Regions from separate parts of the Comamonas sp. lk genome, predicted to be linked through region 3. Evidence: predicted binding sites of a transcription regulator. Region 3 holds the regulator's gene; each other region holds the start of a gene.
What was found. Region 3 encodes sigma-54, which starts transcription at its own class of promoters, with help from an activator protein. Its sites were predicted from a motif close to TGGCANGNAANCTGCTTT; they were not measured.
Positions count from the first base shown of each region.

Region 1: a site for sigma-54 is predicted at 3,260-3,277, ahead of EAO39_RS17330 (BMP family protein). Genes of this name have one in related genera too.
Region 2: a site for sigma-54 is predicted at 6,482-6,499, ahead of EAO39_RS04000 (ammonium transporter). Genes of this name have one in related genera too.

Region 1 covers NZ_UOOB01000001.1:3,796,945-3,806,439, forward strand. The annotation lists gene EAO39_RS17320 (acyl-CoA thioesterase) at 40-540, opposite strand; gene EAO39_RS17325 (NAD(P)/FAD-dependent oxidoreductase) at 706-1,995, shown strand; gene EAO39_RS17330 (BMP family protein) at 2,050-3,090, opposite strand; gene rpsU (30S ribosomal protein S21) at 3,518-3,730, shown strand; gene EAO39_RS17340 (GatB/YqeY domain-containing protein) at 3,854-4,300, shown strand; gene EAO39_RS17345 (LysR substrate-binding domain-containing protein) at 4,424-5,344, opposite strand; gene EAO39_RS17350 (tartrate dehydrogenase) at 5,428-6,516, shown strand; gene EAO39_RS17355 (VF530 family protein) at 6,671-6,922, shown strand; gene EAO39_RS17360 (EamA family transporter) at 6,950-7,870, opposite strand; gene EAO39_RS17365 (hypothetical protein) at 8,034-8,591, opposite strand; gene EAO39_RS17370 (winged helix-turn-helix domain-containing protein) at 8,667-9,020, shown strand; gene pmbA (metalloprotease PmbA) at 9,101-9,495, opposite strand, start outside.
Region 2 covers NZ_UOOB01000001.1:886,875-896,369, forward strand. The annotation lists gene EAO39_RS03975 (ABC transporter ATP-binding protein) at 114-2,417, shown strand; gene EAO39_RS03980 (DUF1854 domain-containing protein) at 2,421-2,912, shown strand; gene EAO39_RS03985 (hypothetical protein) at 3,129-3,569, shown strand; gene EAO39_RS03990 (EF-hand domain-containing protein) at 3,640-4,122, opposite strand; gene EAO39_RS03995 (5'-nucleotidase) at 4,227-5,132, opposite strand; gene EAO39_RS04000 (ammonium transporter) at 5,209-6,411, opposite strand; gene gspF (type II secretion system inner membrane protein GspF) at 6,549-7,769, opposite strand; gene EAO39_RS04010 (glutathione S-transferase family protein) at 7,837-8,478, opposite strand; gene EAO39_RS04015 (YafY family protein) at 8,566-9,255, opposite strand; gene EAO39_RS04020 (LLM class flavin-dependent oxidoreductase) at 9,266-9,495, opposite strand, start outside.
Region 3 covers NZ_UOOB01000002.1:756,736-766,230, reverse strand. The annotation lists gene EAO39_RS22340 (LysR family transcriptional regulator) at 1-621, shown strand, start outside; gene EAO39_RS22335 (DUF2214 family protein) at 748-1,194, shown strand; gene argS (arginine--tRNA ligase) at 1,345-3,054, shown strand; gene EAO39_RS22325 (SPOR domain-containing protein) at 3,088-3,828, shown strand; gene EAO39_RS22320 (thiol:disulfide interchange protein DsbA/DsbL) at 3,931-4,581, shown strand; gene lptA (lipopolysaccharide transport periplasmic protein LptA) at 4,738-5,409, shown strand; gene lptB (LPS export ABC transporter ATP-binding protein) at 5,406-6,182, shown strand; gene EAO39_RS22305 (RNA polymerase factor sigma-54) at 6,280-7,878, shown strand; gene EAO39_RS22300 (aspartyl/asparaginyl beta-hydroxylase domain-containing protein) at 7,960-8,883, opposite strand; gene EAO39_RS22295 (sugar ABC transporter substrate-binding protein) at 9,256-9,495, shown strand, end outside.

The DNA.
Region 1 (9,495 bases), on a different contig from region 3:
AGCAGCAAAGCCGGCCCTCAGTAAGGGCTGGCGGCAAGATCAGGGTGTGACGTTCGCGCTGGTTGTCACGCGAATCTGGGCAAAACGCTCTGCCATGTCCTTGCGCAACTCCTTGCGAATGATGGCAGCCTGCCAGCGGCGCTTTTCTTCATCGCCCTGAGGCTCCAGCGGCGGCACCAGTGCGGGCTTTTTGTCGTCGTCAACGGCCACCATGGTGAAAAAGCAGCTGTTCACATGGCGCACCACCTGGCTGCGGATGTCCTCGGCCACCACCTTGATGCCGATTTCCATGGACGACTTGCCCGTGTGATTGACGCTGGACAGAAACGTCACCAGCTCGCCCACATGGATGGGCTGCAGAAACATCACCTGGTCCACGCTCAGCGTCACCACATAACGGCCCGCATAGCGGCTGGCACAGGCGTAGGCCACCTGATCGAGCAGCTTCAAGATGGCGCCACCGTGCACATTGCCCGAAAAATTGGCCATGTCCGGCGACATGAGCACCGTCATGCTCAGCTGATGGGAAGGGGTATTCATGGGCTGCAATTTTAGATTTGAATACCCGCCAGCGCTTGGCGTCCACGCATATTCCCCTGCGACTTCCGTAGCCGTGCAAATCGGCCCGGATAAGCCTGTGCCAAGGCCTGCGCAAGCCGCTTCTGGGACAATCGCCCCCTGTTCCTGCCCTGCTCCTTTGTCTGAATGTCTGCGCACGCCCCGTCTTCCTCCCCTGTTTTTTTTGATGCTGTCGTCATAGGCGCCGGTGCTGCCGGCCTGTTTTGTGCGGCGCAGGCAGGCCAGCGCGGCCTCAAGGTGCTGCTGATCGATCACGCCGAAAAAGTGGCCGAGAAGATCCGCATCTCCGGCGGCGGGCGCTGCAACTTCACCAACCGCGATCTGGACGTGCGGGCGCCGCACAAGCATTTTGTGGGGCAGAACCCGCAGTTCTGCCGCTCAGCCTTGTCGCGCTTCACGCCGGCCGATTTCATTGCGCTGATGGACAAGCATGGCATTGCCCACCACGAAAAGCACAAGGGCCAGCTGTTTGCCGATCGCTCGGCCGAGGACATCATCGCCATGCTGTTGGCCGAATGCGCGGCAGGCCAGGTGCAGCGCTGGCAGCCTTGCCGGGTCAAAAAAATAGAGATTTTGGCCAGCAGCCCAAATGAGGAAAGCGCTGCGAGCTATCAAATCGATACGGATCGCGGCCCGGTGAACGCCACCAGTCTGGTAATTGCCACCGGCGGCCTGAGCATTCCCAAGATTGGCGCCAGCGACTTTGGCTACCGCCTGGCCCAGCAATTCAATCTGCCGCTGGTGGAGCGCACGCCCGGCCTGGTGCCCATGACGTTCGACGGCGATGCCTGGCAGCCTTATGCCCAGCTGGCAGGCCTGGCCTTGCCGGTTGAAATCAGCACCGGTAGCAAAAAAGAGCGCATGGCCTTTAACGAGGACTTGCTGTTCACCCACCGCGGCCTGTCCGGCCCGGCCGTGCTGCAGATATCGAGCTACTGGAAGCCCGGCACGCCGCTGGTCATCAATCTGGCCCCCGAGGTGGATTTTGAAGCCGAGCTGCTGGCCGCCAAGCAGCGCTCGCGCAAGCTGATTGCCAACGAGCTGGCCCAGTGGCTGCCCGCCCGTCTGGCCGATGCCTGGGTGCAGCAGGATGCAGCCTGGCAGCGCCCGATTGCCGAGGCCTCGGACAAGGCCCTGATCGCGCTGGCGCAAAAACTCTCGCGCTGGGAGATCACGCCCACGGGTACCGAGGGTTATAAAAAAGCCGAAGTCACGCTGGGCGGCGTGGATACCAAGGTGCTGTCGCAACAGACCATGGAGTGCAAAAACCAGAGCGGCCTGTATTTCATCGGCGAAGTGGTGGATATCACCGGCTGGCTGGGCGGCTACAACTTTCAGTGGGCCTGGGCCAGTGCCGCCGCCTGCGCCCAGGCGCTGGCCGAGCGCAGCCAATGCCTGATGGAAAAAGCGTGCTGAGCCCCTGAAACAGGGCGCAGGACGCTATCAAGACGAAATCAACTGCGCAGGCTTTTAAACGGAAAACTCCGGCCCGTTATAGGCCTCGGGCACCTTGAGCTGACCCGAAGCAATCGCGCGGCTGGCCTGCTCCACGCGGCTGCGCACGGCGGCGGGCACATCGGCCGCCGTGGTCAGACGCACGGCAGCCGGGTCCTGCAAACCGATCTTGACAATGCCGGACTGCGGCGCAGCGTTCACCGTCATGTCCTTGACGGCCTGGAACACGCCAATCCCCACATCGGCCCAGGCCGAGGCCACGAAAACCTGCGGATCGACCTGCGTCCAGTCGATCACATTGCCGATCTGGCGCACCTTTTTCTCGCGGCAAGCGCGCGTCGCACCATCGCGGCCCGCATTGAGCATGGTGAAGATCACATCGGCTCCGGCCGCAATCTGCGCCTGCGCCACGCGATAGGACAAGGCGTTGTCGTCCTGATCGCCCGAGAAGTTGGTCAGCAGCTTGACCCGGGGATTGGTATCGCGCACACCGGCAGCATAGGCAGCGCGGCCCTTGAGGCCCGGCGGCACGCGAATACCCGACATATGGCCGACCACGCCGGTCTGGGTCGTCAGCGCCGCCAACACTCCGGCCAGATAGGCCGACTCCTCTTGCAGCACGTCATAGCTGCTCAGATTGCTGCCCTGCACCAGCCCCTGGGTGACCACAAAGCGCGTACCGGGAAAGCGCGGCGCCACTTCGGCCACGGCCTGATTGTTCTGGCCGCCATGGGCAATCACCAGCTGCGCGCCCTGCTCGGCCAGCTGCGTGAGCGCCGGCACGAGCAGCTCTTTTTTGGGCGCAATACCGTCGATGAAACGCGTCTGCACTCCCAGCTCGGTTCTGGCCTTTTCCAGTCCGCGCCAGCCAGCTTCCATAAAGCCTTTGTCGCTGCGCGAGCCGGCAAATAGCCCGCCGACCACCAGATTTTTGTGGGCAGGCTGGACCGCCGGCGCGGCGCAACCGCCCAGGACGAGCAAGCCCGCACCGCCGGCAGCCGATGCCAGCCACTGGCGACGCGAAATCAGATTCTGTGCAACACACTCCAACACCATAAGAACTCCTGGATCAACAACAGCAGAGATTGATGAATTGATTTCTCAACTCAAAAACAAAGAAAATCAATTTCCAAAACTGTATACAAAACAGCCGAAATCTTCACTGCGACAAACCCGCTCAGGGTCGCTACGTACCATTGCAGCTATCTTGAGCACTTCTGTTGTGATAGCAAGTGATGTGCCAGGGCACAGGCATTCAGCAGGGCTGACCAGTGCCCCGCCATTGCTGGCCGTGCCGCGTAAAATTGAATTTGCGCAGCTACTTCGACAGAGTCTTTTCAATCGTTTATAATGCTCGACTTTGCTGGCATTACCCCGTCGGCCATACTAGTTAATAGAGACGGGGAACAACCGCTGACCATGGCTCACAGGCTCGATCTCCTGTGAACCCTCTGACAGCACAGATATCTGGAAATATTCGCTAATGACTACCATCCGCGTTAAAGAAAACGAGCCCTATGAAGTTGCCCTGCGCCGCTTCAAACGCACCATCGAAAAGCTGGGTCTGCTGACCGATCTGCGTGCTCGTGAGTTCTACGAAAAGCCTACAGCCGAGCGCAAGCGCAAGAAGGCTGCTGCCGTGAAGCGCCATTACAAGCGCGTTCGCAGCATGCAACTGCCTAAGAAGCTGTACTAATTCGTTAGGACAGTCGGCCGTTAAACGCCGCAAACCCGCGCTCGGGACGCCAGGCGCGGGTTTTTTGTTTTCTGGCCACCGCTTCTGATTCAGGCGGTGACCTCCATCACCAGGAGAAAAGCCATGAGCTTGAAAGCCCAGATCACCGAAGACATGAAGAACGCCATGCGCGCCAAAGACAGCGTGCGCCTGGGAACCATCCGCCTGCTGCTGGCCGCGATGAAGCAAAAAGAAGTGGACGAGCGCGTGGAGCTTGATGACGCAGCCGTCATCGCCATCGTCGACAAGCTGCTCAAGCAGCGCAAAGACTCCATCACCGCTTTTGAAACCGCCAACCGCCAGGATCTGGCCGACGTGGAAAAAGCCGAAGTGGAAGTGCTCAAGGTCTATCTGCCCCAGCGCATGACCGAAGCCGAAATCACCGCTGCCGTCCAAGCCATCGTGGCCGAAGTCGGCGCTTCCGGCCCTGGCGACATGGGCAAGGTCATGGGCGCCGTGAAGTCCCAGCTGGCAGGCAAGGCCGATATGGGCCTGGTGTCTGCCGCCGTCAAGGCCGCACTGGCTCCTTGAGGCGAACTCACGCCACTCCCAAAAAGCGCCTGCGGGCGCTTTTTTTGCGTTTGAAATGCGCTAAAAAATATCAATTCAATCGCTACCCACGCTTGCAAACAATAGGCCAGCGGCATGTAGCATTCAAATCTGCGTGGATTTTTCCATGCCGGAGGTTTCAAAGAACGCCTGCAGAAACTCCACGGCCACGCGCACCTTGGCCGAGCGACTCAGACGCGCCGGGTAGACGGCCCAGACATTGGCCTCCTGCCGCCAGGCGGGCAGCAGCTGCACCAGGGTTCCGGCGGCCAGTTCGGCACGCACATCCCATAGCGAACGCAGCACAACGCCATGCCCGTCCACCGCCCATTGCACGGCCATCTCGCCGTTGTTGGTCGATAGCGGCCCTGTCACCTTCAGCGTGCGCTCTTCGGCCCCGGCGCGCAGCTTCCATACGCCGAACGGGTGGTCACGCTCCTTGATCACCAGACAGTCATGGGCGGCAAGCTCATCCACGCTGCGCGGCATGCTCTTGCGCTGCAGATACGCAGGCGCAGCGCACAGCACGCGGTGGTTGGCTGCCAGCAGGCGTGCAATCAGGTGCGGCGCAATCTCGTCGCCCACGCGCACATCCAGATCAAAGCCCTCGGCCGCCACATCCACAATGCGGTCGAACACCTCCAGCCTCAGCTGCAAGCCGGGGTGAAGCGCTATCAGCTTCGATAGTGCCGGCGCCACCACCTTGCGCCCGAAGCCAAAGCTGCAGCTCACGCGCAGCAGGCCGCGCGGCTCGCTCTTGGTGGTGCTGACTTCTTCGACCAGATGATCGATATCGTCCAGGATGCGCTGCGCCCACTGAAATACCCGCTCGCCCTCTTCCGTCACCGCCACCCGGCGCGTGGTGCGGTGCAGCAGCTTGACGGCCAGCTCCTGCTCCAGCAGGCGAATGCGCTTGCTCACATAGGCGGGCGAGGCCCCCAGCTCCAGCGCCGCCGCCGCAAAGCTGGCGCGGCGCACCACGACCTGAAACACACGCAGATCTTCCGGCAACAGGTTTTTAAACACGATCTGTAAACAATCAAAGCACGATAGAACAATTCACTTCATTACAGCATGGTTCAGAATCAGGCCCATACCAAGGAGTAGCCATGTCCCAAGTGAAGAAGATTGCGGTAATTGCCGGTGACGGCATTGGCAAGGAAGTCATGCCCGAAGGCCTGCGCGCCCTGGAAGCCGCCGCACAGAAATTCAATTTACCGCTGGAGTTCCACCACTTCGACTGGGCGCATTGCGACTATTACGCGGCCCACGGAAAAATGATGCCCGACGACTGGAAGGCCCAGCTCAGCGGCATGGACGCCATCTTCTTTGGCGCCGTGGGCTGGCCGGCCACCGTACCCGACCATGTCTCGCTGTGGGGCTCGCTGCTCAAGTTCCGCCGCGAGTTTGACCAGTACATCAATTTGCGCCCGGTGCGCCTGTTCGAAGGCGTGCCCTGCCCGCTGGCCGGCCGCAAGCCCGGCGATATCGACTACTACGTGGTGCGCGAGAACACCGAGGGCGAGTACACGGCGCTGGGCGGCATCATGTTCGAGGGCACGGAGCGCGAGATCTGCATTCAGGAATCGGTCTACAGCCGCAAGGGCTCGGAGCGCCTGCTGAAATACGCTTTTGATCTGGCCCAGAGCCGCAGCAAAAAACATGTGACGCTGGCCACCAAGAGCAACGGCATCGCGATCAGCATGCCCTGGTGGGACAAGCAGGCCGATGCCATGCACCAGCACTACCCCGATGTGGTGCTGGACAAGCAGCACATCGATATTCTGACGGCGCGCTTTGTGTTGCAGCCGGGCCGCTTTGACGTGGTGGCCGCCACCAATCTGTTTGGCGACATCCTGTCCGACCTGGGCCCTGCCACCACGGGCACGATTGGTCTGGCACCATCGGCCAACCTCAACCCCGAGCGCACCTTCCCTTCGCTGTTCGAGCCGGTCCACGGCTCGGCTCCCGATATCTACGGCAAAAACATTGCCAACCCGATTGCCATGGTCTGGTCGGCCGCACTGATGCTGGACTTTCTGGGCCACAGCCAAGGCCCGTGGCGCGAAGCCCACGATACCATCGTGACGGCGATTGAAGAGACCATCAAAACCGGACCCAAGACGCCCGATCTGGGCGGCTCGGCCAACACCACGCAAGTGGGCCAGGCGATTGCGGCCGTGATTGCCCAGGGCTGATATTGCTCTGCAATTGATAGCTGCTTGCGCTTGACGAATAGGCGCAAGCAGCATTTTTTGCAGAAATCTTCATGCCGCTCGTCGTCTGCTGCTCAGCGCCTGCTCAATAGCCCAAGCCAGGACAGGCTTGCGGCCGCTGCACCACAATTGCGCCATGACTAATTCTGAACAGCCACGCAACCCTTTGCATGGCGTGACGCTGGAGCGCATCGTCACCGATCTTGCGGATTACTACGGCTGGGCGGGGCTCAGCGATCGCATCCCCGTGCGCTGCTTTGCCGTTGATCCCAGCGTCACCTCCAGCCTGCGCTTCTTGCGCAAAACCCCCTGGGCCCGCGAAAAAGTGGAGAGCCTTTACCTCTACATGCTGCGCGAGCAGCGCCGAAACGCCCCTCGCCAGCCCTGAAACGGCAGCCAGTCACCGCCGCCCGGTTCAGCGCCGCATCCAGCGTCCGCCAAACTGATTAACCATCATGCCCAGCAGCACGCCTGCCGTGCCCAGCCATTGCACGCCGCTGGGAAATTCACCCAGCAGCACCATGGCCGACAACAGACCTATCACCGGCACCAGCAGCGATAGCGGTGCCACGGTGCTGGCAGCGTAGCGCTGCAGCAGCCGCGTCCACAAGCCATAGCCCAGCAAAGTCGAGAGCAGGGCCAGATAGGCAATCACGCCCAGCTCGCGCAGGCCCACCTGCTGCAGCTGGGCCAGCACGGCATCGCCGCCCTCCAGCCACACGGAAAGCCCTAGCAGCGGGGCAATGGGGAACACGCTGGTCCAGACGATGAACGACACGGGCTCATACGAGCCCTGCTTGGCCGCCACGCGCGTGAGCAGATTGGAGCCCGCCCACATGGCCGCAGCCCCCACGGTGAGCACAAAGCCCAGCAGCGTCATATCCGCCGCACCGTTGCCGTGCGCGACACCAATCAGAATCAGGCCGCCGATGGCAATCGTCAGGCCCAGCCATTGCCAGCGCTGGGGCTTCTCGCCCAGCATGACGGCCGCCAGCAGCATGGTGATGAAGGCCTGGGTCTGCAACACCACCGAGGCCATGCCCGCAGGCATGCCCATCTTCATGCCGGTAAACAGCAGACCGAACTGGCCCACGCCCTGCACCAGCCCATAGCCCGCCAACAGCCCCCAAGAGAGGTTTTTGGGCGGACGCACGAACAGCAGAAACGGCAGCGATGCCGCGACAAAGCGCAGCGCGCACAGCAGCAGCGGCGAGAGCGTGTCCAGCCCCCATTTCATGACCACGAAATTGAGCCCCCACACGACGATGACGATGATGGCGCTGAACCAGTCGGACCGGCTCATGCCGGACTGGGACGCGTAAGAGGCTGAACTCATGAAACGCTCACTCGCAGTTGTTGTTGTGTGAAGATCCGAGTATGGCCGAGGCAGCATGCCTGCGCTCTGCTACCGCCCGGCACTTCCGTCATCGGATTTGGCTTAAAACAAGGCAATAGCCCAATCGACACAAGCGCTTAATGCTCTTGTTTTAAGAGCGGCATCAATGCAGCTTATAAGCACTGCCTGGGCGCGGCAACAGACTCAGCAAGGCCTTGACGGTGTAGAGCACGATCAGCGTGCCGCTCAAGTCCCCCAGCACCATGAATACCAGGCCTTCGAGGCTGACCTCCGCTGCGCTGAGCGCAAACCACAGATGGTGCAGCAAAGGGCTGGTAATCGCATAAGCCAGGCTGAGCACCAGCAGCCGCCTCGGGGTGAGCTGCTGCAAGCTGGCGCCCAGCCCATACCAGCGCTGCGCCAGCTTGTACGTGGCATAAGGTGCCAGCGAGGCCAGAACGCCGCCCGCGAAAGCGCGAACCCCATCGTCCGGAAAAAAATAAAAGTAGCAGACCAGCCAGGAGGCCAGCAACAGGCCAACGGCCCCTGCCTCGGCAAAAAGCAGCGTGCAAACCAGGCGCATTCCCGCAGGCAGATAGATGTAGTTGATGCCAGTGACAAACTTCAACGAAGAGAACAGCCATTCATTGAGTAGCAGCGCCAGCAGAAACATCAGCACGGTTGTCAGCACCATGGCCAGCTCGGCCCATAAGCTCTTCATTCTTGTAGCGGAACTGTCTTTGAGAGAGCGGTATTATCTGCTCTGCCGTGCATGCATTCTCGCTGCCGCAGCCCAATGAAGACCTCTCTATCCGCCGATATCTACCTGCGTTTTTTGCAACTGGCCGAGGCCATTCGCGGGCTGCCCACGCTCCCGGCACTGGACCCGCTGGAAGAGCGCATGCTGGGCCTCATCGCCAATGCGGGCGCGCGTCAGGAGCGGCTCAGCGTGCGCGACATGATGGCCAAGAATGAGCTGGGCGCACCGGCCACCATTCACACGCGCCTCAAATCCATGCGCGAAAAAGGCTGGATCGAGCTGGCCGATACCGAAGACGCACGCCGCAAGCAGCTGGAGCTGACCGAGGCCGCACGCCAGCATTTTGAAAAGCTCTCAGCCTGCATCGTGCAAGCAGCCAGCGACGCCTAAGCCTCGGCGACCAGCCCAGCGATACCCATGAAAAAAGCAGCCCGAGGCTGCTTTTCGTTGAACCAAGTGCCGCTAGGCCATCAGCTGCCGGCCACCTTCATGCGGTTGATCAGGATCGAGCCCACGGTCTTGGCACCGTAGTTGTAGGCATCGGCCCCAATGGCTTCAATGCCCTTGAGCATGTCCTTGAGGTTGCCGGCAATGGTGATCTCGTGCACGGGGAAGGCGATTTCGCCGTTTTCCACCCAGAAGCCCGAAGCGCCGCGCGAATAGTCGCCCGTCACCGAGTTCACGCCCTGACCCATCAGCTCCACCACAAACAGACCGGTGCCCAGTTTCTTGAGCATGGCGTTCAGGTCGTCGCCGGCCTTGGTGCGGCGCGAAGTCATAGTCAGATTGTGCGAGCCACCGGCATTGCCCGTGGTCTTCATGCCCAACTTGCGAGCCGAGTAGCTGGACAGGAAATAACCCTCCA
Region 2 (9,495 bases), on a different contig from region 3:
GTTCGCGCGTTGATAGAGGGGTATTGAGCGCCCGGCTCTGCCGCGTTTAGCCTGCCAATGCGGTTTCCCGCACGAATATCGGAGCCGCCAGGGGCGGAGAAAAATAATTCAAGATGCAACATCACCATACTGTGGACGCCTCGGCAGTCTTTGCCGGACCCTTGGGGGACGAATTGCGAGCCAAGCTCGCTCCTCATGAAAACGTGCTGGCCATCGTCCCGGTTGACCTGAGCGCAGATTTGCAGTTTGGCAACGGCCTGCTGGCCTTGACGCCGGACAGGCTGCTGGCCTGTGATCCCAAGACTCAGCAGTGGAGTGAGTGGAAACTCACTGTGGGTCAAAGTTTGCGTCTGCAGGATCATGGCGGCGTGGGCAATCTGGAGCTGCACGACCATGATGCGCGCCTGTCCAGGTGGTACATCACCCTCAAGCACCAGACGGCCATCTTGCTGCTGATGCAGCAGTTCGACCGCCAGCGCGAGCGCATTGCGCGCCAGGAAAGCTATAGCGCCGTGACCGACGAGGAGGCGGCCCGCTGCCCGGTCTGCCACGCGGCCCTGCCGCCCGATACCGACGAATGCCCGGCCTGCGCACGCCAGCAAGCTCCGCAGACCTCGACCTGGGTGCTGCTGCGCCTGTGGCGCTTTGCCAAGCCTTACCAGGGGCAGTTACTGCTGGGCTTTTTGCTGACGCTTGGCACCACGGCGGCCCAGCTGGTGGCGCCGTATCTGACCATTCCGCTGATGGACAAGATACTGATCCCGTTCCAGAACGGCGAGAAGATTGATCCCAGCCTGGTCAGCTTCTATCTGGGCGCCTTGCTGGTTTCTGCCTTGCTGGCCTGGGCGCTGGGCTGGGCGCGTACCTTTGTGCTGGCCAAGGTGTCCGAGCGCATAGGCTCCAATCTGCGCACCACCACCTACAAGCACTTGCTGAATCTGTCGGTGGATTTTTACGGCAGCAAGCGTACGGGCGATCTGATGGCGCGTATCGGGGCCGAAACCGACCGCATCAACCTGTTCCTGTCGCTCAACGCTCTGGATTTCGCCACCGATGTGCTGATGATCGTGATGACTTCGGCCATCTTGTTCTCCATCAATCCCTGGCTGGCCCTGGTCACTCTGGTGCCCTTGCCCTTCATCGCCTGGATGATCCACACCGTGCGCGATCGCCTGCGTACCGGCTTCGAAAAGATTGACCGCGTCTGGTCCGAAGTGACCAATGTGCTGGCCGATACCATTCCCGGCATCCGCGTGGTCAAGGCTTTTGCCCAGGAAAAGCGCGAAGCCGACCGCTTTGCCGATGCCAATCAGGTCAATCTGGAAGCCAATGACAAGGTCAACAAGACCTGGTCGCTGTTCACGCCCACCGTCACGCTGCTGACCGAGATCGGCATCCTGATTGTCTGGGGCTTTGGCATCTATCTGGTCGCTGGCGGCTCCATCACCGTCGGTGTGCTGACGGCCTTTATTGCCTATATCGGCCGTTTCTACACCCGTCTGGATTCCATGAGCCGCATCGTCTCTGTCACCCAGAAGGCAGCGGCCGGGGCCAAGCGCATTTTCGACATCCTGGACCATGTCAGCAACGTGCCCGAGCCCACTAATCCCGTGAAGTTGCCCAAGGTCAAGGGCGCCATCACCATGGAAAACCTGGGCTTTCGCTATGGCAGCCGCTCCGTCATCAAGAATCTGGATCTGCAGATTCAGCCCGGCGAGATGATTGGTCTGGTGGGTCACAGCGGTTCGGGCAAGAGTACCTTGGTCAACCTGATCTGCCGCTTCTACGACGTGTCCGAAGGCTCGATCCAGCTCGATGGCGTGGATGTGCGCCGCATGTCGGTGTCGGATTACCGCAGCAATATCGGCCTGGTGCTGCAGGAGCCCTTCCTGTTCTTCGGCACGATTGCCGAGAACATTGCCTATGGCAAGCCCGGTGCCAGCCGCGAGGAAATCGTGGCCGCTGCCCGTGCCGCCCATGCGCACGAGTTCATTCTGCGCCTGCCCCATGGCTATGACTCGCTGGTGGGCGAGCGCGGCCAGGGCCTGTCGGGCGGCGAGCGCCAGCGCATCTCGATTGCCCGCGCATTGCTGATCGATCCGCGCATCCTGATCCTGGACGAAGCCACTTCGGCCGTGGACACCGAGACCGAAAAGGAAATCCAGAAGGCGCTGGACAATCTGGTGCAAGGCCGCACCACGATTGCCATTGCCCACCGCCTGTCCACGCTGCGCAAGGCCGACCGTCTGGTGGTCATGGACCGCGGCGAGATTGTGGAAGTCGGCCCGCACGACGAGCTGATGGGAAAAAAGGGCGCTTACTGGCGTCTGTACGAAGCCCAGGCCCGCCGCGCCGAAGAAGATGCGCAAGCCGCAGGCCTGACGCTGCAGACCCCGGCCCTGGCGACAAAGGAATAAGTGATGATCAACACTCCCCACTCCGATCTGGCCGGCATGCAGCTGGTGCGTAATCCCCATGGCCGCCTGGTGCTCACGCTGGGCGACGGCACGGTGTACACGGCCGTGGTGCCCGTGCGGGCCTTTCCGATTGCCGCGCCTACCGAAGGGCTGTCGCTGATCGCCGCCGACGGCAAGGAAGCGCTGTGGGTGGCCCGCATGGACGATCTGCAGCCTGCCCATCGCCAACTGATCGAGGAAGACCTGGCCGCGCGCGAATTTGTGCCCACGATCGAGCGCATTCTCAAGGTCTCCAGCTTCTCCACTCCCAGCACCTGGGACTTGCAGACCGACCGCGGTGTCACGCAAATGGTGCTCAAGGCCGAGGAAGACATACGCAAGCTGGCGGGCCGTACCAAGCTGCAGATCACCGGCCAGGATGGCGTGCAGTTCCGCATTCCCGATACCCACCAGCTCGACAGAGCTTCGCGCAAGCTGCTGGAGCGCTTTCTGTAATCGCGCCCCACACCGTACAAAGGCCTTGCTGCGCCGCAGCAAGGCCTTTTTTCATGGTTTTTGAATAAAAACAGACTCAAGCCCTTATTGGGTAATCGCTGCGTGCTATCAAATAAAGAATGAAAAAGTGCTTTAGTTTTCTCAAGATGGGTCGATAACACGGCGAGAAAGCTGTTTTTTCGCCTGCAATCCCGCCAACCCCAAGAGAGGCTCGTCATGCAAATACCACCTGTTGACCGCTCCAGCACCCCGTGGCGAACTCAGGGTGCCGATTTGTATTCCACCGGTGCTTCCGGCGCCGTGCCGGTGCGGCCCGTCAATGCGGTGAATGCGATCGAGTCTGTGGACAAGTTGGGCGAGGGCCGCACGCTGCGCGAGCCCGAGAAACCATCCGCTCCCGATGCGGAAAACCGCGACTGGACGTTGGCCGAGGAGGTCAAGCAAAAGCAGGAGGTGGAGGAGCCGCCCAAGGAGCCGATTTCCAAGCAGCTGATCGAGTTCATTCAGTCCATGTGGCGGGCCAGCGCCCAGGCCGTGGAGCAGGCGCAGGACAGCAGCAAGGCCGAGGATGTGTTGAACAACAAGCTGTCGGCCCGCAACGAACCGCTGACCTACTCGGAACCCAAGGTCAAGCGCACGGGCGGCGACAAGAGCTGAAAGCCGATGCTGCTCTGCTTTTCAGAGCGGCATGCGTAGGCTTTTCAGGCAGTTTGAAGCTCAAAACCGCTTAGTTTTTTGCAGCGTCAGTGCTATCTGCTTCTGAATCAGGAGCGGGTGCGTGGTGCTCCGGCTGGGTCTTGGCGCTCTTGGCCACTTCGGCAGCCTTGGCCGATTCCCGTGCAGCGCGGTACTTGACGGCAAAGGCGCGCACTTCCTCATAGGTCACGAAACCATCCTTGTTGGTGTCGGTCTCATCAAAGGCCGCTGCCAGCTTGGGAATGATGGCCACTTCCTTGCGACTCAGCTTGCCGTCATGGTTGAAGTCCAGCATCTTGAATTGCTGCTGGGCCTTGATCTCGCCCTTGGACAGCTGCGCGCCCTGGGCCTTGTCGGCATCCGCATCATCGGCGCGCGCCGTGGGCAGCAGCACAAAGGCGCTGGTCAGCAGCACCGTCATGGCGGCTTTCATCATGGTCGATGAGCGGGCGGCAAGACGGGTGGAAGCGGTGCGGGAAATCGGGGCGGCAGAGTGAGGGAAAACTTTCGACATGGAACTCCAGTTGGGGGCGATAGCCTGATTCTCAACTGCAGTCCGCGCCAGCGGTCAGGCTTTTGCAATCGCTTGCCAGGCTTTGCGCAACTTTACGGATGTATCTACGCCTTCTCGTGCGCCACGCCGCTGCGCACATGGCCTGATGGCACATGGCTGGCCGCGTTGCGCACATGGCCGGTCTGGTCGTCAAAAAAGAAGTCAGGTTCAAACTCACGCAAAAAACCGCCCTTGGGCAGGCCGCCCAGAAACATGGCCTCGTCCACATCGATTTTCCAGTCCATCAGCGTGTTCAGTGCCCGTTCATGGGCCGGGGCGCTGCGGGCGGTGACCAGGGCCGTGCGGATCTGCATGCCGGGTGCATCCACCTGCTGCAGTCGGTGCAGGGCTGCCAGCAAGGGCTTGAACGGGCCTTCGGGCAGCGGCTGGCTGGCTTTTTCTGCCTCGTGTTTTTGAAAAGCCGCCAGACCCTGGCTTTGGTAGATGCGCTCGGCCTCGTCGGAAAACAGCACGGCGTCGCCGTCAAAAGCGATGCGCAATTCCTGCGGGTGGCTGCCGCTGGCGCGCCTGGAGTCGGTGTAGACATGGGCAGCCGGGTAGCCCAGTTGCAGGGCCTGGGTCACGTCTTCGGCATTGGCCGACAGAAACAGCTGCGCGCCCAGCGGGCGCAGATAGCTGAAGGGGTCGCGCCCCTGGGTGAATACGCCGCGCTGAATGGAGTGCAGGCCGTGGGCCTTGGCCGAGCGAAACACCCGCATGCCGCTGATGGGATCGTTGCGCGACAGCAGCACCACTTCCACGCGCTGCTGGGCCTCGGTATTGAAGGCCAGCAGTTTCTTGACCAGGGAGAAGGCCACGCCGGGCGCGGCAGGTACATCGAGGCGCTCGCGCTGCAGCTTCAGGTAGGTGGCGGGGTTGCTGTTCTCGAACAGGCGGTTTTCTTCCTCGAAGTCAAACAGCGCGCGCGAGGAGATGGCGACGACGATTTTCTCGTCCAGGGTCAGGGCCATGGTGGTACAGCTTCCGGTAGGTGGGCAGACAGCTTCAGATGATACGCAGCCTGCCTCATCCTCCGCCTCCGCTGCCTTACCAGTTGGCTTCGCGCTCCGGCGTGGCGCTGATGCGGTGTATGGAGAGGTCGGCGCCGTCGAATTCCTGCTCCTGGTTCAGGCGCAGGCCCAAAGTGGTCTTGAGCAGGCCGTAGACCAGAAAGCCACCGGCCGTGGCCCAGGCCACGCCCATCAGCGTGCCGATCAGCTGGGCGCCCAGGTGCACGCCGCCCAGTCCGCCCAGGGCCTTGCTGCCGAAGATGCCGGCCGCAATGCCGCCCCAGGCGCCGCACAGGCCGTGCAGCGGCCACACGCCCAGCACGTCGTCGATCTTCCAGCGGTTTTGCGTCAGCGTGAACATGATCACGAAGATGGCGCCGGCCGCCGCGCCCACAGTCAGTGCGCCCAGCGGGTGCATCAGATCCGAGCCAGCGCAGACGGCGACCAGGCCGGCCAGCGGGCCGTTGTGCACAAAGCCCGGGTCGTTCTTGCCCACGGCCAAGGCCGCCAGCGTGCCGCCGACCATGGCCATCAGCGAATTGACGGCGACCAGGCCCGAAATCTTGTCCAGGGTCTGGGCGCTCATGACATTGAAGCCGAACCAGCCCACGGTCAGAATCCAGGCGCCCAGCGCCAGAAACGGAATGCTCGATGGCGGGGTGGCGGCAATGGCCCCATCGCGGCGGTAGCGGTTGCTGCGTGGGCCTAGCAGCAGCACGGCGCCCAGGGCAATCCAGCCGCCCACGGCATGGACGACCACGCTGCCGGCGAAATCGTGAAACTCGGCACCGGTCAGCGCCTTGATCCAGGCCTGCACGCCGAAATGCTGGTTCCAGACAATGCCTTCGAAGAAGGGGTAGATCAGGCCGACGATGACGGCGGTGGCGATCAGCTGCGGCCAGAACTTGGCACGCTCGGCGATGCCGCCCGAGATGATGGCCGGGATGGCGGCGGCGAAAGTCAGCAGAAAGAAGAACTTGACCAGTGCATAGCCGTTGAACGCGGCCAGTTGCTCGGCACCCACGAAAAAGTGCGTGCCGTAAGCCACGCCGTAGCCGACCATGAAATAGACCACGGTAGAGACCGAGAAGTCCACCAGGATCTTGACCAGTGCATTGACCTGGTTCTTGCGCCGCACGGTGCCGAGCTCCAGAAATGCGAAACCTGCGTGCATGGCCAGGACCATGACTGCGCCCATCAAAATGAACAGGGCATCAGCGCCCTGTTTTAGTGCTTCCATGAAAACGCTCCAGCTGAAGTTTGCTAGTTATTGGTGCAGCATTGCGTGGAAAAAACGCAATGCACCAAAAAAAGCAAAAATCGCGCCATTCTGAAGTGAGTGGTGGCTCTGGATGGTGCGCGCCCCCGTCTGGTGCGCTATTTCACAAACTGGTTGAGCTGGATGATGGGCATCAGCACGGCCAGAACGATGAGCATGACGATCAGGCCCATGGCCACGATGAGCAGGGGCTCCAGAATGGTGGCCAGATGCATGGCCCGGCGCTGTACTTCGGTGGAGAGCTGGGTGGCCGCGCGCTGCAGCATCAGCGGCAGCTGGCCGGTCTGCTCGCCCAGACGTGCAAACATGGCCACCAGCCCGGGAAAGCGTTTTTTCTGCGCCAGGGCCGAGGCCAGGGGTGCACCTTCGCGCACCATGGCCAGCGCATCGAGCGCATCGGCGCGCAGGGCGCGGTTGTTCAGGGTTTCGGCGGCGGCCTGCAAGGCCTTGAGAATCGGCACGCCCGCCTTGGCCAGCATGGCCAGCGTGCCGGCAAAGCGGGCGGCGTTGTAGCTGCGTGCAAGGCGGCCTATCAGCGGGATATGCAGCCACTGGGCATCAAAGCGTTCGCGAAACGCTTCGTTCCTGAGCGCGATGCGAAAGCCTATGCCTGCCAGCACCAGCAGCGCCAGCATGGCCCAGCCATAGCTGCGCACAAAGCTGCTCAAGGAAAGCATGACCACGGTGAGAAACGGCAGTGCACGCTTGGTGCCGGCAAACACGCTGGCCACCTGGGGCACCACATAGCTGACCAGAAACAGCACGATGACGATGGCCACCAGGGTGACGATGGCCGGATACAGCGATGCGCCAATCAGCTTCGATTGCAGCGCCTGGCGCGACTCCAGATCGTCGGCCAGGCTCTCCAGCACCGCACCCAGGCTGCCACTGGCCTCGCCCGCACCAATCACGGCGCAGAAAATATCGGAGAACTCGCGCGGATGCTGACCCAGCGCCCGCGCAAAAGTGGAGCCTGCATTGACTTCGGCCCGCAGCGAGGCCATCAACTGGTGCAGCCGTTTGTCGTCTGCCTCTTCCGTCAAGGCCGCCAGCGCACGCTCTATGGGCAGGCCGGAGCTGACCAGACCCGAGAGCTGCCGAGTCCAGACCGCCAGCGAGGTGGAGTTGAGCACGGGACGGCTGAACCAGTTCGATGTCGATGGGCCTTGTGCATTGCCCGAACCCACGGGCTCCACCAGCAGCGGAATCAGTGCTTGGGTACGCAACTGGTTGCGCGCTGCGCGGGTATTGTCGGCTTCCAGAGTGCCCTTGCGGGTCTGGCCCTGGGCATCCAGGGCTTCAAAGGTGAAGGCGGGCATCAGTCAAAGGCATGAAAACAGTGACCGTCGGCCACCTGCCGATGATTGTGCCCGAAGCCTGTGACACTCAGGCCAGTTGCTCCAGCGGGCCGTCGAGTGCATCGGCGCGGGCGGAGGCCGGGCGTGCCAGCAGTGGCAGCGCATAGGCGCTGAACTCCGGCAGCGTGGGCAGCGTGCCCTGCTGCATGCTCCAGCCCAGATAGCTGGCAAGGTAGAGGTCTGCCGCCGTGAAGTGCGTGCCGCAGACATATTGCTTGCCGCGCACGGCGTGCAGCAAGGTGGCGACTACGTCGTCAAAGCGCCCAAAACCTGCAGCCACCGCCTGCTGTGGCGTTTGCCCGTTCAGCCAGCCTTCGGTCTTGGCGGTGGAGACCGCCTCCACCGGCCCGGCGACGAAAAACAGCCAGCGCAAATAGCTGCCGCGCTCGGGGCTGCCCATGGCCGGAGCCAGCTGTTTTTCGGGATAAAGCTCGGCCAGATAGGCGAGTATGGCCCCGGTTTCGGTGATGACGGTGTCGCCATGCTGCAGCGCCGGAACCTTGCCCATGGGGTTGATGGCCAGATACTGCGCAGACTTCATAGGCGGGCCGTAGTCCAGCGTGATGGTTTCGTACTCGGCATCGCACTCCTGCAGCATCCAGTGCACCATGCGAGCGCGGGACATGGGATTGCTGTAGAAGCGCAGCTTGGGGGCAGAGGTTGGGGACATTGCAGTTCTTCCTGTTGGCATGGCAAACGCGCCATGGGTGCAATGTAGGAAGAGAGGCTGACAGTTTCTGTCAGCAGAGCACCGCACTCAGTCCAGGGTGCAGCCGGTCTCGTCCAGCCAGCGCTGTATCAAGGCCTGACGTCGTTGCGGGTAACGCTCTCCCAGATCCTCCAGCGCGTCCACGCGGTCTGCACGAAAGTGGCGAAAGGCCTGACGGAGTTCGCACCAGGCCGAGACCACGCGGCTGCGCTCGAAGTAGGCCATGGCAAATGGCCAGATCTTGCGCTGGCTCAGCACGCCATGCTGGTCCCGGTAGTGCAGCATCACCTTGTGTTCGGCCCGGATGGCGCGGCGCAGTGCGGCCTGCCAGGGCTCGGCGGGAGGATCGTCTTGCATATTGGGAACCAGCAGGCCGCTGGTATCGACGGCAATGCGCAGATCCAGTGGCAGTGCCGCGCGAATGCGGTCCATGGCGGCCGTGGCGGCCTGTGCCAGTTGCGGGTCGGCCTGCAAGCTAGCCCAGCGGGCGCCCAGCAGCAGGGCTTCCAGCTCGTCGGCATTGAACATCAGGGGCGGCAGCAGAAAGCCGGGCCGCATCTCGAAACCTATGCCGGGGTCGCCCAAGATGTCTGCACCCTGGGTGCGCAAGGTGGCGATGTCGCGGTACAGCGTGCGCAGGCTGATGCCCAGTGTCCGGGCCAGTTGCGGCCCGGTTTGCGGCTGGCGGGCGCGGCGCAGGCTGTCCAGCAGCTGCAGCAGACGGGCCGAGCGGCTCATGGCAGAACGGTCACTGTATGGCCTGGGCGGTGATCTCCAGGCTGCGCAGGCGCAGCTCGGCATCGAACACGTCGCTGACCAGCATGAACTCATCGGCCTGGGTTTCCTCGGCCAGCTTTTGCAGGCCCTGGCGCACGGTGTCCGGCCCGCCGACCACACCCACGGCCAGAAAGTCGGAGATGGCGGCCTGGGCGCGGGCATCGAGCTGTTCCCAGAAACCCGGCACCGGAGGCTGCAGGC
Region 3 (9,495 bases):
CACGTGGCACCGCTGGTGCCGCGTTTTCGCGATTTGCACCCCGATGTGACGATTTCGCTCAATCTGTCGGACCGGGTGGTGGATCTGGCCGGCGAAGGCTTTGACTGTGCGGTGCGCGTGGGCGATTTGCCCGATTCGGCCCTGGTCAGCGTGCGCATTGCCGACAACCGCCGCCTGTGTGTGGCCACGCCCGACTATCTGGCGCGGCGCGGCACGCCCAAGCACCCCAGCGAGCTGACGCAGCACGACTGCCTGACGCTGTCCAGCGATGCTTCGCAAACCCGTGGCTGGGCGTTTCGCATTCCGCATCCCGAAAGTGGCACCAGCGAAGTCGTGCACTTCAAACCCGGTGGCCCGCTCGATTGTTCCGATGGTCAGGTGCTGCACGACTGGTGCCTGGGCGGCTGGGGCATTGCCTGGCGCAGCACCTGGGAAGTGGAGGCCGAAATCGCCGCCGGCCGCCTGATACCCGTGCTCGAAGAGTTTGCCGCCCCGCCCAACGGTATTTTTGTGGTCTTTCCCCAGCGCAAGCACATGCCGCTGCGGGTGCGCATGTGGATCGACTACCTCAAGCACTATTACAACCAGGCCGATTTCTTTCGCATAGGCCTGGCCGGCTGAAGCGTGGGGTCTGATTTTTCGCGCACGGCATGCTCCGCTGCCGGGCGTGGGAAAGGGTAGACAATGGATTTCTCGCCGCTTTGGAATTTTCTCTGGAGCACCACGGAGTTCTTCTACCGCTTAGCCATGACCCTTGAAGCTGTTCTCGCCAGCGTCCACCTGCTGGCCATCTTGACCCTGGTGGTGTTTCTCTCCAGCCAGGCGGCGCTTTGCCGTGTGGAGTGGATGAATGCCGCCGTCGTTCAGCGGCTGGCGCGGCTGGACATGATTTACGGCATCGTGGCCGTGGTTCTGCTGCTCACGGGTCTGGCGCGGCTGTTCTGGGGCGTGAAGGGCATGAGCGGCTATATGGCTTCTCCGCTGTTTCACCTCAAGATGAGTTTGTTCATTCTGGCCGCGCTGCTGTCCATCAAGCCCACCCTCAGCTTCCGCCGCTGGCGCAAGACTCTGGTTGCCTCCGGGCAACTGCCGGCCGCCGAAGAGGTGGCTCAAACCCGCAAATGGGTGATGTGGCAGGCTCATGTGGTGCCGGTGATCGCCGTGGTGGCGATTTTCTGGGCACGGGGCATGTAAAACGCCTGGGCCGGCGCAGTCCGGCTTGCCGGGTGAACCCGGTTTCGCGGGCTGGTTTCGTCCCCTCAAAATGCTGCGTTGCAACGACTTGTTGCTTGCACGCAATCCAGCGAGTCAGCGCAGGTGAGGGCAGGCACGTAAAATCCCCCGATGCTCTCCGTCAAACAGGAATTGCTCGCAGCCCTGGCTGCTGAGCTCGAAACACTCTCGCCCGGCGCTGGCGCACGCGCTGCGTTCGAAAACCCCAAAGTGGCAGCCCATGGCGACTTCGCCTGTACGGCGGCCATGCAACTGGCCAAGCCGCTCAAAGCCAACCCGCGCGCTTTGGGCGAACAGCTCAAAGCCGCTTTGGAAGCCACACCGGCCTTCCAGCAATGGGTTGATGCGATTGAAATTGCAGGCCCCGGCTTTTTGAACATTCGCTTGAAGCCCGCCGCCAAGCAGCAGATCGTGCGCGAAGTGCTGGCGCAGGGAGCCGAGTTCGGCAACCAGGCCAGCCGTGGCGAAAACATTCTGGTCGAGTTCGTCTCCGCCAACCCCACCGGTCCGCTGCACGTGGGCCACGGCCGTCAGGCTGCGATTGGCGATGCCATCAGCAATCTGTACTCCACCCAGGGCTGGAAGGTGCACCGCGAGTTTTATTACAACGACGCGGGCGTGCAGATCGACACCCTGACCAAGAGCACGCAGCTGCGCGCCAAGGGCTTCAAGCCCGGTGACGAGTGCTGGCCTACCGACGGCGAGAACCCGCTGGCCAAGAATTTCTATAACGGCGACTACATTGCCGACATCGCCAACGCCTTCCTGGCCAAGGAAGCCATCAAGGCCGATGACCGCGAGTTCACGGCCAATGGCGATGTAGAGGATTACGACAACATCCGCCAGTTCGCTGTGGCCTATCTGCGCAACGAGCAGGACAAGGACTTGCAGGCCTTCAACCTCAAGTTCGACGAGTACTACCTGGAATCGAGCCTGTACGAAAACGGCCATGTCGAGGAAACCGTCAAGCGCCTGATCGCCAACGGCAAGACCTACGAGCAAGACGGCGCGCTGTGGCTCAGGTCCACCGACTACGGCGACGACAAAGACCGCGTGATGCGCAAGACAGACGGCGGCTACACCTACTTCGTACCCGATGTGGCCTATCACATCCAGAAGTTCAAGCGTGGCTTCACCAAGGTGGTGAACATTCAGGGTACCGACCACCACGGCACCATTGCCCGCGTGCGCGCCGGGCTGCAGGCGGCCGATGTGGGTATTCCTCAGGGCTACCCCGACTACGTGCTGCACACCATGGTGCGCGTGGTGAAGAATGGCGAGGAAGTGAAGATCAGCAAGCGTGCCGGCTCCTATGTGACGCTGCGCGATCTGATCGAGTGGACCAGCAAGGATGCCGTGCGCTTCTTCCTGCTCAGCCGTAAGCCCGACACCGAATACACCTTCGACGTGGATCTGGCCGTGGCCCAGAACAACGATAACCCCGTGTACTACGTGCAATACGCCCATGCGCGTATCCAGTCGGTGCTGCGTGCCTGGCAAGAAGCCGGCGGCGCCGGCCTGCCGTCGCTCAAGGACGTGGACCTGTCGGCGCTGGAAGGCCCGCAAGCCCAGGCCCTGATGCTGCTGCTGGCCAAGTACCCCGAGATGCTGACGGCCGCTGCCGAAGGCAATGCTCCGCATGACGTGACGTTCTACCTGCGCGATCTGGCTTCCTGCTATCACAGCTACTACGATGCCGAACGCATCCTGGTGGATGATGAAAAGCTCAAGCTGGCCCGCCTGGCCTTGGTCGCAGCCACCGCTCAGGTGCTGCACAATGGTCTGGCTGTGCTGGGTGTCAGTGCACCCGAGCGCATGTAATCAAAGCGTCAAGCGGAAAGCCTTTAGCGACCTATGAAGAAGCAGCAACGCGGCGGCACCATCCTGGGACTGATTTTCGGCATGGTCATTGGCCTGGCAGCGGCTCTGGCCGTGGCCGTCTATGTGACCAAGGTGCCCGTTCCCTTTCTGAACAAGGGCGGTAACAACACGGATCGCGACGCCGTCGAGGCTGAGCGCAACAAGAACTGGGACCCGAACGCACCGCTGCAAAGCCGTGCGCCGCTACCGACTCCTGCTGTGCCGCCGGCTGCCGTGGAAACGCCTGCCGTGCCCGTAACGCCAAGCACGCCGGTGGCTCCGGTCACGGCCACAGGCACTGCTGCGCTGGACCCCGTGACCGGCAAGCCGGTCACGCCTGCCCAGCCCCATGTCGATCCCGCCAAGCCGGTCAAGCCGGCCACGGGTGATCCTCTGGGCGATCTGGTCAAGGAGCGCTCCGCTGCCGCCGAGAAGGCTGAAAAAGCCCGTGCCGACAAGGAAAAAGCAGCTGCCGTGGCGGCTACTGGCGGCGAGCCCGGCTTCAACTACTTTGTGCAGGCCGGTGCTTTCCGTGGCGAGAAGGAAGCCCAGGCGCAGCGCGCCAAGCTGGCCATGCTGGGCTGGGAAGCCCGGGTCAGCGAGCGTGAGCAAAACGGCATCACCGTGTTCCGTGTGCGCGTGGGTCCGTTCAACAAGCGCGATGAGGCCGAGCAGCTCAAGGGCAAGCTCGACGGCGCCGGTGTGGATTCCACCCTGGTTCGCGCCGCAAGGTAAAACATCTTTGAGGCCCAGGCTGTGCCGGGCTTGAGAGCTGGGTTGAACTTTTTATGGCTGATGGCCTCTGACACTGCAGACCTGATTTAGGAGTTGGTTTTGATGAAACGCCGCGAATTTTCTCTGGTTGCATCTGCTGCAGCCACTGGTGCTTTGACACTGGGTTCCTCTGCCACCTGGGCTCAGGCCGCAGGCTTCAAGGAAGGCAAGGACTACCTCAAGCTCAGCAAGCAAGCCCCTGTTAGCGCGCCCGCCGGCAAGGTCGAGGTGATCGAGTTCTTCTGGTATAGCTGCCCGCACTGCAATGTTTTCGAGCCCACGTTTGCGGCCTGGAAGAACGCAGCGCCTGCCGATGTGGTGGTCAACCGCGTGCCCGTGGCCTTCAATGCCTCTTTTGTGCCTCAGCAAAAGCTGTACTACACCCTGGAAGGCATGAATCTGCTGGGTACGCTGCACGCCAAGGCCTTCCACGCCATTCACGTGGAACGCAACCGTCTGGCCACCGATGACGCCATCTTCGAATGGGCCGGCAAGCAGGGCGTGGATGTGGCCAAGTTCAAGGAGATGTACAACTCCTTTACCGTCTCCAACCAGGTGCGCAAGGCCACCCAGCTGCAGCAGGCCTACGACGTGGAAGGCGTGCCTGCCATGGGCGTGGCCGGCAAGTACTACACGGATGGCACCAAGGCCGGCAACATGGAAAATGTGTTGCGCGTGGTCAATGCCCTGATCGTGTCCAGCCGCAAGGGCTGATACGGCGAGCGCAGCTTGTACATCCCAAAAGCCCGCCAGGTCTGCCTGAGCGGGCTTTTTCATACCCGTATGGCGAGGTTTTGATCCGGGCCAGTGTATGTTTGCGGCGGCGCCAAAAAGGGAATGACTACAATGTATGCAAGAAACGTGCCCTCCATGACCAAACGACTTCTCTCTTTCGTGCTGGCCTCGGCTTTTGCCGTATTGGCCGGCACGGCGCATGCCGAAAAGGCCGATAGCGCCAAGCCCATGAATATCGAGGCCGATGCATTGCGCCACGACGAGCTTCAGCAGACCAGCGTTTTCACCGGCAATGTGGTGATGACCAAGGGCACCATCGTGCTGCGCGGTACGCAGCTGGATGTACGCCAGGATGCCGAAGGCTTTCAGTACGGCGTGGTCAAGGCCGAGCCGGGCAAGCGTGCCTTCTTCCGCCAAAAACGCGACACCGAACCCGGTCAGCCCGATGAGTTCATTGAAGGCGAGGGCGAGGTCATCGAGTACGACGGCAAGGCCGATATCGTCAAATTCATTCGCCGTGGCGAGATGCGCCGCTACCGTGGCGGTCAGCTCAGCGACCAGGTCACGGGCTCGGTCATCGTCTACAACAACATCACCGACGTCTATACCGTCGACGGTCAAAAGACCAGCGGTGGCCTGCCCAGCTCCTCCGTGGGCCAGGGCGGTCGGGTGCGCGCCATCATGGCGCCCAAGGACGGCACGCCAGGCGCCCAGCCCAAGCCAGCCCAGCCCAAGGCCGAGCCCTTGCGCCAGAGCATGACGCTGGGCGGTGAGAAAGCCAGCGACAAGGCAGGTGACAAGAAATGAGCCGTGACAGCACCCTGCGCAGCGGCGAAGCGGACAGCCGCCTGGAGGCCAGGCATCTGGCCAAGTCCTATGGCAGCCGCAAGGTGGTCAAGGACGTGTCTTTGTCCGTGCAAAAAGGCGAGGTCGTCGGTCTGCTGGGCCCCAACGGCGCGGGCAAGACCACCTCGTTTTACATGATCGTGGGTCTGGTGCGCAGCGATGGCGGCGAGATCTTCATCGACGGCCATGCCGTGGGCAATATGCCGATTCACCAGCGCTCGCGCCTGGGACTGTCCTATCTGCCGCAGGAAGCCTCGATTTTCCGCAAGCTCAGCGTGGAAGAAAACGTCCGCGCCGTGCTGGAACTGCAAAAGGACGAGCAAGGCAAGCTGCTCTCCAAGGAAGAGATAGACAAGCGGCTGAACAATCTGCTCAAGGAATTGCGCGTGGAGCATCTGCGCCAGTCTCCGGCGCTGGCCCTGTCCGGGGGCGAACGCCGCCGGGTGGAAATCGCCCGCGCCCTGGCCACGCAGCCACGCTTCATTCTGCTCGATGAGCCGTTTGCCGGTATCGACCCCATCGCGGTGATCGAAATCCAGCGCATCATCGGCTTCTTGAAAGAGCGCGGCATTGGCGTGCTGATTACCGATCACAACGTGCGCGAAACCCTGGGTATCTGTGACCACGCCTTCATCATCAGCGACGGCCATGTACTGGCCGAAGGTACGCCAGAGCAGATCGTGGACAACGCCGATGTGCGCCGAGTCTACCTGGGTGAACACTTCCGCATGTGATGCGTGAGTTGACCACCGCGCTCCCCCGTTTCCTGTGGCTGCTGTCCCTGCATCGGGGGCATGCCGGGGTCGCTTGCACATCAAGGATGTTCAGTTGATGAAGCCGGGCCTGTCCTTACGCGTATCCCAGCATCTGTCGCTCACGCCGCAGCTGCAGCAGTCGATTCAGTTGCTGCAACTGTCCACGCTGGAGCTGGCGCAGGAAGTCGAACAGATGCTGGTGGACAACCCGTTTCTGGAGCGCGACGGCGACGACGTCGATGCGCCGATGGACGCTCCTTCTATGGAAGCGGCTGCCGCCGAATCCATGGGCACTTCAGATGGCTACTCATCTGAAACTGAATATTCATCAACACAAGCAGCTTCTGAAACCATAGCGGAAACGCCGACCACCGAAACCCCCGAGACGCTGGACTGGAGCGGCGACGGTGCCGACGGACAAGACGGGGAATGGGGGGGCGAATCCAGCAGCGAATGGGATGGCCCCTCCTCGTCCGGCAGCCGCAAAAGCGATGGCGACGAGGAAACCGACGCCATCGATCTGGCGCGCGAGCATGAAAGCCTGAGCGATTTTCTGCACCGCCAGGCGCTCAGCCTGCGCCTGAGTGCCGAGGACTGCGCGGCGCTGCGCTTTCTGATCGAATCGCTGAACGACGACGGTTATCTGGAAGAGCCTCTGGCCGATCTGGCCTACAGCCTGGCCGGTGACGACCTGGAAGAGCGCGAAGAGCTGGAGCAGCGCTTTGCCATGGCGCTAAAGTTGCTGCAAAGCCTGGAGCCCGTGGGCGTGGGTGCACGCGATCTGGCCGAATGCCTGCAACTGCAGCTGCGCGATCTGATTCGTCTGGCCGAAGATGAGGGCACGACAGCAAAGCACTGGGATGTGCTGCAACTGGCCCTGTCCATGTGCTGCCAGCCCATGGACTTGCTGGCGCGACGCGATATGCGCAAGCTCTCCAGCCTGTGCGGCGCGCGCGAGGAAGCTTTGCGCGAGGCCCTGGCCCTGATTGCGCGGCTGGAGCCGCGACCCGGCCGCCGCTTCGTGGATGTGGAGCGCCATATCGTGGTGCCCGATGTCATCGTGCGCCCGGTGCGTGTCGGCTCGGGCCGGATGGAGTTTTCCGTTCGCCTCAACACCGAAGTCATGCCGCGGCTCAAGGTGCATGACATTTATGCCGGCGTGCTGCGCCGCCACAAGAACAGCGAAGGCCATGCGGCACTGCAGCAGCGGCTGCAGGAAGCGCGCTGGTTTATCAAGAACATCCAGCAGCGCTTTGACACCATCTTGCGGGTGTCGGAAGCGATTGTGGAGCGGCAGAAAAACTTCTTTGTGCATGGCGAGCTGGCCATGCGCCCGCTGGTGCTGCGCGATATTGCCGATGCCCTGGGCCTGCATGAATCCACCATCAGCCGCGTAACCACGGCTAAGTACATGGCCACGCCCCAAGGCACGTTCGAGCTCAAGTACTTCTTCGGCTCGGGCCTGGGCACCGAGACCGGCGGCAGCGCCTCCAGCACGGCTGTGCGGGCGCTGATCAAGCAGTTTGTGGATGCGGAAGACACGAAAAAACCGCTGTCGGACGCCAAGCTGGCCGATATGCTCAAGGAGCAAGGCATTGAATGCGCCCGTCGCACCGTGGCCAAGTATCGCGAGCAGCTGAAGATCCCCACCACCACGTTGCGCAAGGCGCTGTAAGCCACGCCCAACAAAAAAGCCGCTGATGCCATGCTCAGCGGCTTTTTAATTTGGTGCGCAAAGCGCCTCAGGCGGCATCCATCAGTTCGGGATCAACCACCAGATGAATAGCGCCAGCACGGCAATCATCAGCCCAAATTTGAGGACCTTGTAGAAGGTCGGGTTCCAGCTGCGGAAGGCGCGGCGGTACTTGCCGGCGTAGAAGGAAATCTTGAAAAGCTTGCTGATCATGCCGCGGGGATCACCCTCGTTGTTGGGCGAGCTGGCGGCGGCCACCACATTCTTGCCCAGCCAGTGATTGAGCCACTGGGCAAAACCGTTGGTCATGGGGCGCTCCACATCACAAAACAGCACGATGCGATTGCCTTCCGAGCGGTTCTCGGCCCAGTGCATATAGGTCTCGTCGAAGATCACGCCCTCGCCCTCGCGCCAGCTGTAGGGCTGACCATCCACTTCGATCATGCAGCGGTCGTCATTGGGCGCCAGCACGGCCAGGTGGTAGCGCAGCGAGCCCGCATAGGGATCGCGGTGCAGATTGAGCTTGGCACCGGGCGGCAGCTCGGCAAACATGGCGGCCTTCACGCTGGGAATGGATTTGACCAGCGCCGTGGTCTTGGGGCACAGCTCCATGGCCGAGGGGTGGGCATCGCCATACCACTTCAGATAAAAGCGCTTCCAGCCGGTCTTGAAGAAGGAGTTGAAGCCTGCATCGTCATTGTTGGCGGCGGCCTTGATCTGCATGTTTTTCTGCAGATTGACGGCTTCTTCGCGGATTTCGCGCCAGTTGGCCTGCAGCGGCGCCAGCTCGGGGAAGGTGCTTGTGGGCAGATAAGGCGTGCGCGGCACCTTGCTGAACATCAGCATGAAGACGTTGAAGGGCGCGGTGAAGGTGGAATGATCAAACAATTGCTTCACCACCTTGTGACGCACCTTGCCGCGCAGGTGCATGTACAGCCCGCAACCGAAAAACAGCACTACCAATGCCAGGACGATGATTTTTGCCATGGCGGCAATTTTACCGGGGTGCTCCAGCAGAGGCCATGGCACAGGTCAAACAGCGTTTTTCTTGAGGGCTCTCAAAGTTGATAGCTGAAGGCGCTTTCTATTCAATGGCTTGAGTCGATATTGATGCCGATCTATTGGAGATAGGCCCGGCTTGGCGCCACCGGGCCGCTGGTCGACGGGAGAAATCGACGTCTAGACAGGCAGGGGATTATTCCTACCCCTATGCACAAAGCCTGAGCCTATAAAACAAGGACTCGGTTAAGGGATTGAGCGCTTGAGGTCTATTTGCGTGGGCGCGGGTTAATACCGATGGCAAACCTATAATCCGGCCCTTTTTTCCAAATTGATGGGCCTGAGGCCCGGGAGAGCGGTATGTTGCAACGTCGTCACGCAGTGGTTTCGGTCGGTCTGACAGCCTTGGCGCTGGCTGGCGTCTGGGCTCCGGCAGCTCAAGCCCAGGACAAACCCAAGGTGGCCTTGGTCATGAAGTCCCTGGCCAATGAGTTCTTCCGCACCATGGAAGACGGTGCCAAGGCGCACCAGAAAGCCCACGCAGGCGAGTACGTGCTGCTGAGCAACGGCATCAAGAACGAAACCGACACCGCCGCCCAG